Regions from separate parts of the Paenibacillus sp. 23TSA30-6 genome, predicted to be linked through region 4. Evidence: predicted binding sites of a transcription regulator. Region 4 holds the regulator's gene; each other region holds the start of a gene.

Region 1 (4,046 bases), on a different contig from region 4:
GCTCGAACAAACGAGCAAGCAGACGCTCCCGCAAGGAAGCGCCTGATGCTTCGGCAAAGCGGCCTGCTGTCCGGCGTTGCAGCCAGATCATCGTATGCCTCGCAGCAAAAGCCGCGAAAAACAACGCCAGTGGCGGCCAAGCCATCACCAGCGGATTTTTATCAAATAAAATCGTAACAGCCTTTGCCAAAAAAATCGCTTGCGCAATCACAGCGGCCCCCTGGGCCAGGGAAAGGGCGGCCAGCAGCAGCATTACCGGCCGAATGCCCTTTAATCCAAACCATGCTTTATCCATTAGTATTCCAAATGATCCTTTTCACTGAGACGCTTATGGAAAACAAAGTAGCTCCACGCCTGATAAGCCAGCACAAAGGGTAAAAGCGTTGCTGCAACAATCGTCATGGCTTTCAGTGTGTAATGACTGGAGCTTGCATTATATATCGTCAAATCAAATGCACTGTTGATCGAACTCACCATAAATCTTGGGAACAAGCCGACGAACAACGAAACGAATGTCAGCAAAATGATAGCTCCCGTCATCCCGAAGGCCCAGCCTTCGCGGCGCTGCTTCAGGAAATACCATGCCAGCACATAGGCGACGATCCCCACTGCAACTGCGGCATACATATAAGGGCCACGTCGAGTGAATACGTCTGTTGCAAAATAAGTCCACACCACCATACCAGCCAGCAAAATACCTAATATCGGAAGGAATTTAGACGCAATCACACGGGCACGATCCCGCACTTCTCCAATCGTCCGTAGGGAAATAAACGTCAGCCCATGCATCAGGCACATCCCCACCACGGTCAGTCCAATCCATACCGTATATCCGTTAAACACATCGGAGAATCCGGCTTTCAAGTCCATGTTTTGCTGAATAGGTACACCCTTTACCAAAGCCGCAAAAGCCATACCGAACAGCATCGGCGGCAGAAAGCTGCCAATCAGAATGCAGGCATCCCACGTCCCTGTCCACCATTTTCCTTCTGCCTTACCCCGGAACTCAAAGGAAACTCCGCGTAAAATCAAACCAAGCAGAATAAGTACAAATACCAGATAATATCCGCTGAACATCGTCGCATACCAGTGTGGGAAAGCCGCGAACATCGCACCCGCTGCTGTGATCAGCCATACTTCGTTTGCATCCCAGAATGGACCAATCGTATTGATCATCAAGCGTTTTTGCTGGTCATTACGCGGCACCAGACCTGTAGCCATACCCACGCCAAAATCGAAGCCCTCCAGGAAGAAGAAGCCGGTGAACAGCACAGCAATCAATAAGAACCACAAATCATTTAACGTCAATGGTGTCACCCCCTTGAGCGAATGGATCATGGATTACCGTTTCCTGATATGGTTCGATATCCGGACCTTTGCGAGCTGTACGGACAAACAGGAATGCCAGCACACCCGTTAAAATTAAATACAATGCGGTAAACGAGATCAGTGAGAACAGCACTTCCCCTGCCCCAACGGTAGGCGAAACCGAATCTTTGGTTTGAAGTAAACCAAAGACAGTCCAAGGCTGACGCCCCACTTCCGTCATGATCCAACCCGCAGTATTCCCAATGAATGGAAGTGATATACCGAGCATCATCAAGCGGAAGAACCAGCGATGCGAACCCTCCAATTTTTTACGGAATGTCAGATAAGCTCCGTACAAGGCAAGTGCAATCATCGCACATCCGGCTGCAATCATAATGCGGAAACTCCAAAATGTAGTACGTACCGGCGGGATATAGTTGCCCGGTCCGTAAGCTTGTTCATATTGTGCCTGAAGCTCATTCATCCCCAATACCGCGCCGGACAGCTTGTTATACGACAACAAACTCAGGGCAAAAGGAACTTTAATCTCAAAGGTATTTTCCTTCTTTTTAGGATCAATACGTGCGATAACCGTCCAAGGGGCCGGATCGCCGCTGTTTTCCCACAAAGCTTCACTGGCAGCCATCTTCATTGGCTGTGTTTCTACCAAATATTGAGCCTGTCCGTGACCAAACATCGGAATCAGCATCGAACTAATCAATGCGACAATAATACTCACTTTGAAAGAAGGCTTGAAAAAGTCCAGATTCTTTTTGTGCATCAGCTTCCATGCGCTAATTCCCGCGACGAGAAAAGCACCTGTGGCAATAGCTGCAAACAGTGTGTGTGGAAACTCCCACAACAGTTGTTCGTTCGTCAACAGAGCGGCAAAATCTTTCATTTCTGCGCGGCCATTTTGAATCTCATATCCTACTGGACGCTGCATGAATGAATTGGCTGCCAAAATCCACAAAGCAGACAGCATCGTACCGATGGATACCAGCCACATACAGGTTAAATGGACTGCTTTGGACAGACGTTCCCAGCCGAATACCCACAATCCGATAAAGGTTGATTCCAGGAAAAAGGCAAGCAGTGCCTCAATCGCCAGCGGCGTACCGAACACATCACCGACAAACCGGGAAAAGTCCGACCAGTTCATCCCGAACTGAAACTCTTGCAAAATTCCGGTGACGACGCCCACTGCAAAGTTAATCAGCAGAAACGTTCCCCAGAATTGAGCCATTTTTTTGTACAAATCATTTTTTTTGATTACATACATGGTCTCCATAATTGCCACCAACAACGACAATCCAATGGAGATCGGCACATAAACAAAGTGAAGAATCGTTGTGGTCGCAAACTGCAACCGTGCCAATTCTAATATGTCCATAATGTTATTCCTCCCCCTGCGCTTCTCTTAAGAATGAATGTTAATAATTAGGTTCTGAAGCCTTTCTTCATCCTTGTGATAGTATTCACATTATTACATATGGAACGATCACTTTTTAGGAATAGCCCCCTCAGGCATCTTCATTACGGAATCTCATAACCCGGCTTAAGAATATCATCATTATATAGAATAGCTTTGAATGAAATAGAATCGAAAGTGTGAACATCGTGTCAAAACTGTGTCGTAACGATGGCGAATTTATGAAAACAACTCAAATCTTCTAGTTAGTGTGACATTTTCGATTGATCTGTCCAATTTTTTTTCCATGAAAAAAAGCCTCTCTTCGTTCGGAGACTTTTGCTCCGACATCCGCAAGAGAGACTTCATCAATTTAACCTATGGGAGCCCATCAACTGCCATCCGTCCCTTCGTTCTTCTGAACCCGATTACGGTAGGAGGAAGGCGACATCCCCGCATATTTTTTGAATTTGCCATGAAAATAATCGGCATTGGCATATCCGACCCGTCCTGCCACCTGATGCACCCTGATTCCCTGTGCAAGCAGTTCCCTTGCCCGCTCGATCCTCACCTTGTCCAGGTAAGCGTTAAAGGCTTCGCCTGTATGACTTTTGAACAATTTGCCCAAATAGCCGCTGTTGTAATTAAACATATCCGCCAACAGCTCCAAGCGCAGGTTCTCATCATAATGGCTGTGAATGAAATCAATCAATTGTTTCATGATCGTTTCTTTACCGCCCGAATCGGTCTGACCAATCCATTGCAGCACATGCTCTAGCGACCGATCCACCAGCTCACCCAAGGTTGAATAAGCATATACATCCGTAATCAAGCGCGAATGCTCCTCCAGCACCGTCCGGCTCTGCTCCTGTCCAGCCGCATACTTGTTCAGCGCCAAGGTAAATGTCTGTGCAAACGCCGCCTTGATTGCAGCTTCTGTACGATAGATCTGAGGAACTTGGACCTCCATTTCCTTCAATACACGTATTGCAGCTTCACGATTCGCCATATCCAACGCGTAGTATAGCTTCTCTGCATAACGCATAGAGTCCGAGGTTTTATCAGTCGTTTCACACATTTCCTCGTCCGAAGTCTCCAAATCATGCAGGTCACGGGTAAGCATCACCCTTTCCGCACGGAACAGGAAAGTACGCTCCAGTAGACGCAGCGCCTGCTCAAAAGAGCTTGGAATATCATGTAGTCTGCCCACCGGATCACCAGCAGCTACGTATATTTCCGTTGTCCACGGCTTTAGTGCCTGTCGCCAGGAAGCCAGCAACCGAACAGCATCTTCTTGTATTTCCACCGTGGCAGGGAGTAGCAAGCC
Region 2 (4,046 bases), 170 kb from region 4:
CCAGTAGCTATCGAAGTGTTCTCGGAAGTAGAGCCAGATCCATCGACAGTTACGGTAGAACGTGGTACTGAAATGATGAGACGTTTCCAACCGGATTGCATTATTGCATTGGGCGGCGGTTCGCCGATGGATGCGGCTAAAGGCATGTGGATGTTCTATGAATACCCAGATACTGATTTCAACAACTTAAAACAAAAATTCATGGATATCCGCAAACGGATCTACAAGTACCCGCGTCTTGGTCAGAAAGCACAATTTGTAGCCATTCCTACAACCTCGGGTACAGGTTCGGAAGTTACGTCGTTCGCAGTTATTACAGACAAAAATCAGGGCAACACGAAGTATCCGCTGGCTGACTATGAGCTGACTCCTGATGTGGCAATTATTGACCCTGAGTTTGTATACTCGCTGCCTAAAACAGCTGTAGCAGATACAGGTATGGACGTACTGACACATGCCATCGAGGCCTACGTGTCTGTAATGGCTAGTGACTACACAGACGGTCTGGCAATTAAAGCCATTCAACTGGTATTCCAATACCTGGAGCAATCGGCTCTGAGTGGCGACAAACTTGCTCGTGAAAAAATGCATAATGCTTCCACACTGGCAGGGATGGCGTTTGCCAATGCATTCCTGGGTATTAACCACAGTCTTGCGCACAAATGGGGCGGACAATACCATACAGCGCACGGTCGCACGAATGCCATTTTGTTACCACACGTCATTCGTTATAATGCGAAAAAACCGACGAAGTTTGCTTCGTTCCCTAAATATTCGCACTTTGTTGCGGATGAGCGTTATGCAGAAATTGCACGCATACTGGGACTGCCTGCCCGTACAACGGAAGAAGGGGTTAACAGTCTGATCGAAGCGATCCGCAAGTTGAACAAAACACTCGGTATCGAGGAATCGTTCCAGCAAATCGGCTTCGATGCGAAGGATTTTGAATCGCGTGTAGATTATCTGGCTGACCGCGCTTTTGAGGATCAATGTACAACTGCGAATCCGAAGCTGCCGCTGGTTACCGAATTGGCTGATGTATACCGCAATGCCTTCTACGGACGTTTTGACCAATAATATATAGGTACGAAGAGGCTTGTGACTAAGCATTTTCCCGTTAATACCAACGCAGGCTCTCTATCATAGAGGGCCTGTTGGTTTGGGAAGGGAGGTGAATGGCAAGGATAAAGGCACGGGCGTAATCGCTAGGGAAAATAAAGTGATAAATGTCACCCGTATTGTGATTTTTGTCACATACTGCACTCTATCATTATTCTACAATAAGGGTGTAAGAAAGGTCCCGACACTGAGCGTAAGACATCGGTGAAAAGGCCGGGCTCGAGACACTATTTAATGTGAAAAAAATCACAAGTCCGGAAGACCAAACAATTTGGAGGGATTTACATGTCGGTGATTGAGAGAGAATTACAAGAGCAACAATCTGGCTGGAGAGGTTTTAAAAAAGGCAAATGGACTAAAGAAGTCAACGTCAACGATTTTATTGAAACCAATATCTTACCTTATGTCGGCAACGAAGAATTTCTGGTTGGCCCTACCGCCAACACAACTGCTCTGTGGGATATTGTATCCGATCTTACCAAAAAAGAGTTGGCAAACGGCGGCGTGCTTGATGTAGACGTAAATACGCCATCCACTATTATTTCACATAAGCCGGGCTATCTAGACCGGGATAAAGAACAAGTCGTTGGTGTACAAACAGACGCTCCATTCAAACGCTCCTTGCAGCCGTTTGGTGGAATCCGGATGATGATCGACGCTTGCAAAGCCTATGGCTTTGAAGTACCGCAAAGCATTGTTGATATCTTCACTCATATTCGTAAAACGCATAATCAGGGTGTATTCGACGCTTATACTGATGATATGAGAGCAGCTCGTAAAGCGGGTATTATCACTGGTTTGCCGGATGCATATGGTCGTGGACGCATTATCGGTGACTACCGTCGTGTAGCACTGTACGGTGCAGACTTCCTGATAAAAGACAAAAAGACTCAACTGAAAAGCCTAGAAGTGGATTCAATGGAAGAAGACGTAATTCGTCTGCGTGAAGAAATTTCCGAGCAAATTCGCGCTTTGAACGAGCTGAAACAAATGGCTGCTGAGCATGGTTTCGACATCTCAAAGCCTGCTAACAACGCGAAAGAAGCTTTCCAATGGGTGTATTTTGGCTATCTTGCAGCGATCAAAGAACAAAATGGTGCAGCAATGTCCTTGGGACGTGTATCTTCCTTCCTTGATATTTATACTCAACGGGATATGGAAGAAGGCGCAATGACAGAAGAGCAAGCACAAGAATTGGTCGATCATTTTGTTATGAAACTGCGTATTGTTAAATTCCTGCGCACACCTGACTATAATGAACTGTTCAGCGGAGACCCAACATGGGTAACTGAATCCATTGGCGGTATGTCCATTACTGGAGAAACTCGGGTTACTAAAAACAGCTTCCGTTTCTTGCACACCCTGTACAATTTGGGACCTGCACCGGAGCCAAACCTGACTGTACTGTGGTCAGAAAAATTGCCTGAAGGTTTCAAAAAATATTGTGCCAAAGTTTCTATTGAAACTAGCTCCATTCAGTATGAAAATGATGATCTGATGCGTCCGATTTATGGCGATGACTATGGTATCGCTTGTTGTGTATCGGCAATGAAAATCGGTAAACAAATGCAATTCTTTGGTGCCCGTGCCAACTTGGCTAAAGCTTTGTTGTATGCCATCAACGGTGGTGTGGATGAAAAATCAGGTGCTCAAGTGGGTCCTGAATATCCTGCAATTACAGGTGAAGTGTTGGATTACGAGGAAGTGCTGAGCCGCTTCAAGCCAATGATGGAATGGTTGGCAAAACTGTACATGAACACTTTGAACGTTATTCACTACATGCATGACAAGTACAGCTACGAACGGATTGAAATGGCACTGCATGACCGTGATATTGTCCGTACGATGGCTTGTGGTATTGCTGGTCTGTCCGTTGCTGCCGATTCCCTGAGCGCCATTAAACATGCGAAGGTTAAACCGATCCGTAACGAAAAAGGCATCGCCATTGACTTTGAAATTGAAGGGGAATACCCTTGCTACGGTAATAACGATGATCGTGTAGATAACATCGCAGTAGAACTGGTAGAGTCCTTCATGGGCATGATCCGCAAGCACAAAGCTTACCGGAATGCGATTCCTACTCAATCTGTACTGACCATTACTTCCAACGTGGTGTACGGTAAGAAAACAGGTACAACACCGGATGGACGTAAAGCTGGCGAACCGTTTGCACCAGGTGCGAACCCAATGCACGGACGCGACAAAAAAGGTGCTTTGGCTTCCCTTAGCTCCGTAGCTAAGTTGCCTTACGAGCACAGTCTGGATGGTATCTCGAATACCTTTTCCATCGTGCCTAAAGCCCTGGGTAAAGAAGAAGAAACACGCAAAACAAATCTCGTTTCCATGATGGATGGCTACTTTGGAAGCCATGCGCATCATCTGAACGTCAACGTGTTTGCTCGTGAACAATTGCTGGATGCGATGGATCACCCAGAAAACTATCCACAGCTTACAATTCGTGTATCGGGTTATGCCGTTAACTTTATCAAGCTGACTCGTGAACAACAGCTGGATGTTATTAACCGTACTTTCCACGGTACAATGTAACAAAGCTTTACGTATCATATATTACAACGACGCACGCATAGCGGATGCGGGAAGGAAGATGCAACATGCTAAAAGGTCACATACACTCATTGGAAACCTTCGGGACCGTAGATGGTCCCGGCATCCGCTTCGTGCTTTTTATGCAAGGATGCTTGTTAAAATGTCAATATTGCCACAACCCGGACACTTGGGCTTTAAATGAAGGCAATCCAATGACACTGAAGGAGGTATTGGCTGAAATTGAGCCATATTTAGCCTACTACCGTTCTTCTGGAGGCGGATTGACCGTATCCGGTGGAGAACCGACACTGCAAGCTCATTTTGTAGCAGAGCTGTTCAAAGAAGTGAAGCAACGCTGGAATTTACACACGACGCTGGAC
Region 3 (4,046 bases), on a different contig from region 4:
CATGAATCCGTTGTCGTTTCTAGGCGTTCGTACAATTCTTTGCGTTTAATCAGTTCAATGGGATCAGTCACAGTTGCAAACAGGTTTTTGATGCAAATACGCAACAGCTCATCCCCCTGGTTTTCCAAATCATTCAGGCGAATGGTGTATTCACGGATGGCCAGCAGCTTCTTCTGTGAAAGCAAATGTACAGCCTTCTGAATTTCATAAGCCGACTGACGCAAAATATCAGCGAACTGCACAATATACTCGTCCGGCTCCGTAATGTTGTACATATAAAAACGAGAGGCCGTCGCTTCCAGACCGTCCAGCACATCATCCATGGTCGTTGTCAGTTCCATGATGTCGTCGCGTTCCAGCGGCGTAATGAAGGTCTTGTTCAGCTCAGTAATAATCGTGTGTGTGTAATCATCACACTTATTTTCATACTTCTTCATTTCATTAGTAAACAGAACCACATCTTGAAGATTTGAAGTATGTTGGGCAAAATAATCGGCTGCTTGCACGATTGTATCTGCCATATTTTCCAACGTCTCGAAGAATATATCCTTTTTCTTCAATCTCATTAACGATTACCCCTTTACGAAAATATCCGCAACCTGTTTCGACTGCATTAGACAACCTTTGCTATCTTATCACACTCATCAATGTTTTTGTAAAGTTTGTAAAGGCAAATTTCACAATATTAAGTATACATTGCCCGACAAGGAAGTGCATTATCCGACAATATATACCTTAAAAGGTGAATTTCATCTACTTTACTTTGCTTCTACACTTACATGCTCGTTCAACGAAACGTCCGCAGGAACCACATGTATATAGGATGTACCTGGTACTAACGGAATTTCAACTCCATTTTTCATAAAACGAATCGCATCACCGGACGTATGCTGCCACTCAGCATGTATCAGCCGTCCCTGTTGAAACACCATGGCCTCTCCACTGCCATTCAGCTCAACGCTCAATCTGCCTACATCATCCAGCGTTTGGTGCCTGGTGCTCATCACAATGACATTTGCCGCAGAGAGCTGCTTGTTATTGTTTTGATCCACATGTGACTTTTCGTTCACAAAACGCTTATATTGCTGATCAGACGGATCGTAGGTGTAAGATACCTTGTAGCTTTTAAGCAAAAAGCGGATTTGTAAAGATACTGCATCCTCGTCTCCCATGACCGAGGTTTCACCGGATTTCAGGTAGTTATATACCGGAACCACAGTCTGCCTGATGTAGCCTTTGCTTTCACTTCCTTGGCGAAGTCTGTTCACATCTGTGTACAGATTGTGTGGAGGACGGCGATCCTTGCTTCTCCAGAAGTAAGCTCCCCCATTCGAAATCTCATCCAGATGCTCCTTTCGTTGCTGCTGTAAAATCGCATAGGCATCTGTACTTCCCCCGGCGTGTATCGGCAATGCCCCATAAGTTTCACCCAGCTCAATCAAATAAGGCCGGATGCTGCGGACCGGACCTATTTTCACATCTCCACCATGACTTTGGAAAAAAGCTACCAAACGGGTAATTCCACCTTCCGCGAGAACTTCATATACCATGTCCGCCTCGCTAAGTCCCGCCTGAGGCCGTGCGGCTGGAGCGTTATTAATCATAATGGCAAGCGGTCGTTCCAGAACAGGATGCTGCACCGGAAGACCCGTAAGCGGAGCTGTAAATGCCGGAATAGTCGATTCCTTGGGCGGCTCAAGCGCCTCCGGCTGTGTTTCTTGCTTAAGCGGTTGAGGTGCGGGTTCTGATTCACCCGATTTGGACAAAGCAGAACAAGACATCATGGTCATACATAGCAAAACCGAGGTCATCACACGCAACCATCGTCTTCGATTAAAAATGGGCCCGGACAAGTTCATCCCTCCAGTTAGACATTTTTCTCATTATAAGCGTTATTTCCTGTTTTTGTCTTGATTGAAACACCTTATCTCTATAGAATACTTATCTGAAGACATTAAAATTTAAAAAATATTCAGACTTTGTGATTTTCATCACAAATAACTGTAACTGAACCTAATACAATAAGGGTGTAGCAGAGATGATCATCCCAAACCAAATGAAATACAAACAACAATATAAGATACGAAAGAGGAGTGGTTTGAATGTTTAACAACTGGTTGCGTGAAAATAAAGTAGCAATGTGGCTGCTGACTGTAGTACGGGTTTATCTGGGATATGAATGGATGACCCATGGACTTGAGAAGCTGACTGGCGGATTCGATGCAGGCGGATTTATCTCGGGGGCCATTGCTAAAACAGGCGGAGAACATCCCGCTGTACAAGGCTGGTGGGGATCGTTCCTTGAAGCCTTTGCCCTGCCAAATGTCAGTTTGTTCAACGTACTGATCCCACTGGGTGAATTCCTGGTCGGAGTTGGCCTGCTTCTTGGTACACTGACTACATTAGCTGCTCTGATGGCAATGGTCATGAACTTCTCGTTCCTGTTCTCGGGCACAGTAAGCACCAATGCAATCTACCTGCTGTTTGAAATCTTCCTTGTCGTTGCTGGCGCAAACGCTGGACGGATTGGCTTGGATCGTTGGGTACTGCCCTTCCTGCGTGGACTGTTCCGTAAAAATAAAGATACCTTTCCAGCAGATCCCGCTCGAAAAATAGCTTAAGCTACCCAAAAAACAACCGTTACCCTCCGGGCTAATGGTTGTTTTTTTGTGCAGCAATGCTGCTTTGTTTTATATGTTTCAGCTTTGTGCAGCTACGATGCTCCATTCTGGCTTATAAGTTACACCAAAGAAAGCCATGGAGGGTTATATCATGAAAAAAATCACCAAAGCCTACCTCATGCTCGCGACAGTAACTTTCACAGTACAAACTATGGGGCTGGGATATCCATCACAAGCCGAAGCAGCAGTATCGACTACAACAACGTCTCAATCGGAAAGTGTTCAAGGTATCTCCAAGACCTTCGAGCAACTGCTGCGTCAACCCGGCAAGCTACCTCAGGCATTCGCTTATTTGCAAAAACACATTCAATCCATTCCAGCCTCTCAAGCCACCATCATGACGCTTCATCTGGAAAATGCACAGACCAAGCAATTGGATTCTTATTCACAAGCCTTATACCCAGCTTCTGTTCAGACCAAAATCAATACTATTTATAAACCCGGCGATTCGTTCACAAATGTAATTAGCCGCACCAAAGATACGAACCTGAAGAAATTACTGACCCAAACCAGAGATGCCGGATACAAACTGGAAACCGCAGAAGGTATGTATTATCCTGTCATAAACTATGAAAAATATAAAGTTTTCGGAAAGCACACCACGGCAGATATCCGCAGCTATATTGACATCATGGCAGTGGAATCTGGACAGGCGGCTACCAAGGATGCCGCGCTGCATATCGGATATCAGCAGTTGTCTGGACGGGTGCTGGCACAGGAAGACTTTTTAAACAAATATCCTCATTCCAACCGTACACTAGCTGTCAAAGGATTGCATGATCTGTACTATTTCTATACCTTCTACGGCACAAACAATACGCCATTATTCGATTACGATACCAAGAAGATTCATCCAAACGCCAAAAAAGGATATCAACTGGTAATTCAACGCAACAGTGGCTCAGCTAGTCCTTATGTACAAAAACTAAAAGCCTTCGTGGCGCTACTGGATCAAAACGGGGATAAACATACTGCACAGGTATCCGACTGGCTGAAAAAGAACGTACCCACTTCCTGATCAAGTTTTACAGGAACACACCCTACAGTAACTCCCGTTATATACACAAAAGAACTTCCATTCCCACTAGCCATGTGGATTCGGAAGTTCTTTTTCACATTTACGTATCACGTTCTTGACCGAAAGCCCAACAATTGAGACTCAGTGAGCCCAGGACATAGGACTGAAAAAGCTTCTTCGCCGAGCGCTGGTCATCCGCAGCCCCCATCGCGTAAAACAGCGGTGAAAAATGCTCTATCCCATAAGAGGGAACCGCCTGTTTGGCATAAGGAGCCTTTTTGTCATATTGGAACAAATGACGCAAATTCCAGTCCTGAAGCTGCTGACCGATCCAGTCATCATATTGA
Region 4 (4,046 bases):
TGTTCAAGGACAGCAAGAACGGACAATTGCCTTCGCTGCGTCAGCAGTTGGCAAAGTCGGGGCATGAGAAGTCGACGGATTGGGCCTCTACCATCGACCAGTTGTATCCGCTCGTGCTGGAGGTCAAGGAGACTTGGGATTTGCTGAGCGACAAGCTGTTTGACATGCTGCCGGAGCGAAGTGATGCGACACCGGGCGAAACAGGGCAGTTTTCTTCCCGTCTCAAGCCATCGGCCAAGCCTGCCAAGTGGGATCAGGCGGCTGCGCTGGAAAATCAGCTTTATGTAACGATGAGCGAAATTTTGCGCAAGGGCGACAAGCTGATGCTCGATGTGAAGGAAGAACATGACGATTATGCGGCTGACAGCCTCATTACGGATATTACGGGGCTGCTCAAGGATTTGGCAGGCATTAGGGAAAGCTTGCGCTTTTTCATGCGGCTGGATGATGAAACGACCGTATACTGGCTTGAAGCGAGCGGGCAATTCCGCAGCAAGTCGCTGCAATTTTATGCGGTGCCCGTCGATGTGAGCCGCCAGCTGAAAGAAATGTTTTTTGACAAAAAAAGAAGCATTATTCTGACATCTGCTACCTTATCGGTGGATAAGTCGTTTCAGTACATGACCGATCAGCTCGGCTTGCAGGAGGCCGCAGATCAAGGACGGCTGATGACTACGCAGCTCCCGTCACCCTTTAACTACAGGGATCAGGTGCTGCTAGTCATTCCAAGAGATTTCCCGAGCGTGAAGGGCAGTGTAGGAGATGAGCATTTTGTAGATATGCTCGTCAGCTCGCTAGGCGCGACTGCTCAAGCGACGCGGGGGAGAATGCTCGTTCTCTTTACCTCCTACCGTATGCTCCGGCAGGTGTATGAGCCGCTTAAGGAGGCGTTGTCTTCCAGCGATATCACCGTGCTGGGGCAGGGCGTGGACAGTGGGAGCCGCAGCAAGCTGACCCGACGTTTTCAGGAAGCGAAAGCTTCTGTGTTGCTGGGAACCAGCAGCTTTTGGGAAGGCGTCGATATTCCGGGCAAGGCGCTGACGTGTCTGGCTATCGTCCGCTTGCCGTTCCAACCGCCCAATCACCCGCTGCTGGAGGCTAAAAGTGAGCTGCTCCAGCAGCAGAAGAAAAATCCTTTTATGAAGCTGTCTGTTCCACAGGCTGTCATTCGCTTCAAACAGGGATTTGGACGTTTGGTACGTACGGCGAGCGACCACGGGGTCGTTATCGTTTACGATACGCGTGTGATCGAATCCTATTACGGGAAGCATTTTTTGTACTCATTACCGGGACCAAAAATGGAGCATATGCCGACGGAGCAAATGGTGCCCCGCATCGCCGAATGGCTCCAATCCGCCCCGGAGACAGAGGCATAACGGACGGACATCTAAATGTGTCCGTTACAATTAGGGGGAGCAAGTATGAAATCAGATAAAATTTCAGAGGCTGTCGTACGGAGGTTACCCGTATATTTACGTTATCTGAATGCACTGCACAAACGGGAGGTGTCTACGGTCTCTTCCCAGGAGCTGGGACAAAGACTGGATCTGAATCCGGCTCAAATTCGAAAGGATCTCGCGTATTTTGGAGATTTTGGCCGTAAGGGTATCGGCTATGATGTTACTTATCTTATCGAGAAAATACGCCATATCCTGAAAATCGACCAGCAAATTAACGTGGTATTGGTCGGAGCAGGTAATCTGGGGCAAGCCCTTTCGAATTATAATGCTTATTTAAAAGACAATATGAAAATTGTAGCGGTATTTGATGCTGTTCCAGATAAAGTTGGAACCAGGATCAATACGCTGGTCGTACAGCCGATGGATGAACTGGAAGCGACCGTGAAGGAACAAAACATTCGGATCGGGATTATTACCGTACCGGATTTTGAAGCACAGCACGTCGCTGACAGGCTCATTGAGAGTGGGATTGGAGCAATTTTGAACTTTGCACCCACTACTCTCAAGACACCGGCAAACATTCGGGTACATGCCACAGATTTTACAACGGATTTGTTAAGCCTTGCTTATTATTTGGAGGACGGAAAGGAAGATACGCAACATGACAGCGAATAAATGGATGATTAAAAACGGCTCCTTTGCCGTGAACAGACCGGAAGCCGGGGTAATCCACGGCTATATGATCGTGGAGGATAGCCGCATCACCTACATTGGTGAGACTTTGCCAGCGGGTGAGGAAGAGACGGACGCGATTGACGGTAACGGGCTGCTGTTTTTACCTGGCCTGATTAATACACATGGTCATGCGGCGATGTCTTTGCTACGTGGGTATGGGGACGATCTGGCTCTCCAAGTATGGCTACAGGAAAAAATGTGGCCGATGGAAGCCAAGTTTACGTCTACGGATGTGTACTGGGGTACGTCCTTGTCCGTGCTGGAAATGCTGAAAGGTGGTACAACAACCTTTTTGGACATGTACGATCATATGGATGAGGTGGCTCGTGTAGCTGAAGAGTCCGGCATCCGTGCCAGTCTGATGCGTGGAGCGATTGGACTATGTTCGGAGGAAGAGCAGCGGATCAAGCTGGCTGAGGCTGTGACCTTTGCGCGTAATTGGCATGGAAAAGCAGACGGTCGCATTACGACCATGATGTCTCCGCATGCGCCGTATACGTGCCCGCCTGCGTTTATCGAAAAATTCGTACAGGCAGCGCATGATCTGGACTTGCCGTTGCATACGCATATGTCCGAAACGATTGCCGAAGTAGAGCAAAACGTACGCGATTACGGCTTGCGTCCGGTTGCACATCTGGATAAGCTGGGCTTTTTCTCCCGTCCATCGCTTGTTGCCCATGGCGTTCATTTGAATGACGAAGAAATAGCTTTGCTGGCTGAACGTGGTGTAGCGGTTTCGCATAATCCGGGCAGCAACTTGAAGCTCGCAAGTGGTGTGGCAAGAGTGCCTGACCTGCTGCGTGCAGGCGTTACTGTCTCTCTCGGAACAGATGGTCCCGCGAGTAACAATAACCTGGATATGTTTGAGGAAATGCGTCTGGCTGCACTCATTCACAAGGGAGTATCTGGCGACCCAACCGCAGTTCCTGCGGGTGAGGCGTTGCGTCTGGCAACGGAGTACGGAGCGAAGTCGATTGGCTTGAAAGAGGTAGGAGCGCTGGCAGCAGGCAACAAGGCAGACTTTATCGCGCTCGATCTGAATCAGGCGCATTTCCTGCCGCGTACGGATCTCATTTCCCATGCCGTATACTCTGCAAGCGCCAAAGACGTGGCTCATGTATGGGTAGACGGTCGTCAGGTTGTGAAAAACGGTGAGTGCCTGACTATGGATGAGGAACGTATCAAGCATGAGGCCCAAGCCGCCTTTGAAGGGCTGCTGTCGCGCTAATTCAGGTGTCACATCCCCTTAGAGAGGAAGCACAGGTTTGAAAAAAAAGAAAAAATGGATAGCGGTCGCCATTCTGGCCGTCATACTGGTCCTGGTCAGCATTTTCTGGTATTATTCCTACGTTACTCAAGACCAGGTGACCGAGAGAAATGCCGCTATCGTAAAGGCCAAGCAATCGGGTGGTCTGGTCAGCACGACGCAGACGTGGAAGTCGGTGTGGGATCAGGTATACTGGGTAGTTCAAGGGAAAAATGCTCAGAACGAAAATATTATGGTGTGGGTTCCTTTTCAAAAAGTGGAGGGCCAACCGAATGTACCTGTCACAGATAATAGTGGTGTTCATACCGAGCTACTGAAAAACGGAGTCGACGAGCAAAAAATGACGGCGATGATCCAGCAGCAGCTTCCGGGTGCAGATATTGTGAGTCTTCAGCCGAGTGTGTTTAACGGTCAATATGTGTGGCAGCTGTTTTATGATGACGGCAGTCATCATTACTATACCTTTTATCGCTTCTCGGATGGGGGATCGGTGGGGGTAAAGTATACTTTGCCCAATTACTAGAGTGATGTGAGGACTGGCTGATGGTGGTTTGGGAGTGTTAGGGACGCTAGGAGCGCTGCGTAGTCCATTTGATCTTACGATCGCTCTTGCCGCCGGATTTTTTTCGATCAGATTCTTATGG

Evidence for each region. Region 4 encodes Rex, which represses fermentation and respiration genes when NADH is low (regulators of the CRP and FNR family bind a similar motif). Its sites were predicted from a motif close to TTGTGAAATATTTCACAA; they were not measured.
Region 1: the regulator Rex is predicted to act here: its motif matches at 2,775-2,792, upstream of E0698_RS09560 (cytochrome ubiquinol oxidase subunit I).
Region 2: the regulator Rex is predicted to act here: its motif matches at 1,354-1,371, upstream of pflB (formate C-acetyltransferase).
Region 3: the regulator Rex is predicted to act here: its motif matches at 1,980-1,997, upstream of E0698_RS22345 (DoxX family membrane protein).

The regions. Positions count from the first base shown of each region.
Region 1 is NZ_SLTL01000008.1:111,962-116,007, reverse strand. It holds gene cydD (thiol reductant ABC exporter subunit CydD) at 1-295, opposite strand, end outside; gene cydB (cytochrome d ubiquinol oxidase subunit II) at 295-1,308, opposite strand; gene E0698_RS09560 (cytochrome ubiquinol oxidase subunit I) at 1,295-2,701, opposite strand; gene E0698_RS09555 (response regulator transcription factor) at 3,111-4,046, opposite strand, start outside.
Region 2 is NZ_SLTL01000004.1:250,725-254,770, reverse strand. It holds gene adhE (bifunctional acetaldehyde-CoA/alcohol dehydrogenase) at 1-1,077, shown strand, start outside; gene pflB (formate C-acetyltransferase) at 1,405-3,666, shown strand; gene pflA (pyruvate formate-lyase-activating protein) at 3,732-4,046, shown strand, end outside.
Region 3 is NZ_SLTL01000032.1:10,884-14,929, forward strand. It holds gene E0698_RS22335 (DUF47 domain-containing protein) at 1-566, opposite strand, end outside; gene E0698_RS22340 (DUF3048 domain-containing protein) at 759-1,859, opposite strand; gene E0698_RS22345 (DoxX family membrane protein) at 2,103-2,621, shown strand; gene E0698_RS22350 (hypothetical protein) at 2,773-3,699, shown strand; gene E0698_RS22355 (dioxygenase family protein) at 3,800-4,046, opposite strand, start outside.
Region 4 is NZ_SLTL01000004.1:82,373-86,418, reverse strand. It holds gene dinG (ATP-dependent DNA helicase DinG) at 1-1,376, shown strand, start outside; gene E0698_RS04910 (redox-sensing transcriptional repressor Rex) at 1,422-2,075, shown strand; gene E0698_RS04905 (amidohydrolase) at 2,062-3,363, shown strand; gene E0698_RS04900 (cell wall elongation regulator TseB-like domain-containing protein) at 3,401-3,925, shown strand; gene E0698_RS04895 (hypothetical protein) at 3,960-4,046, shown strand, end outside.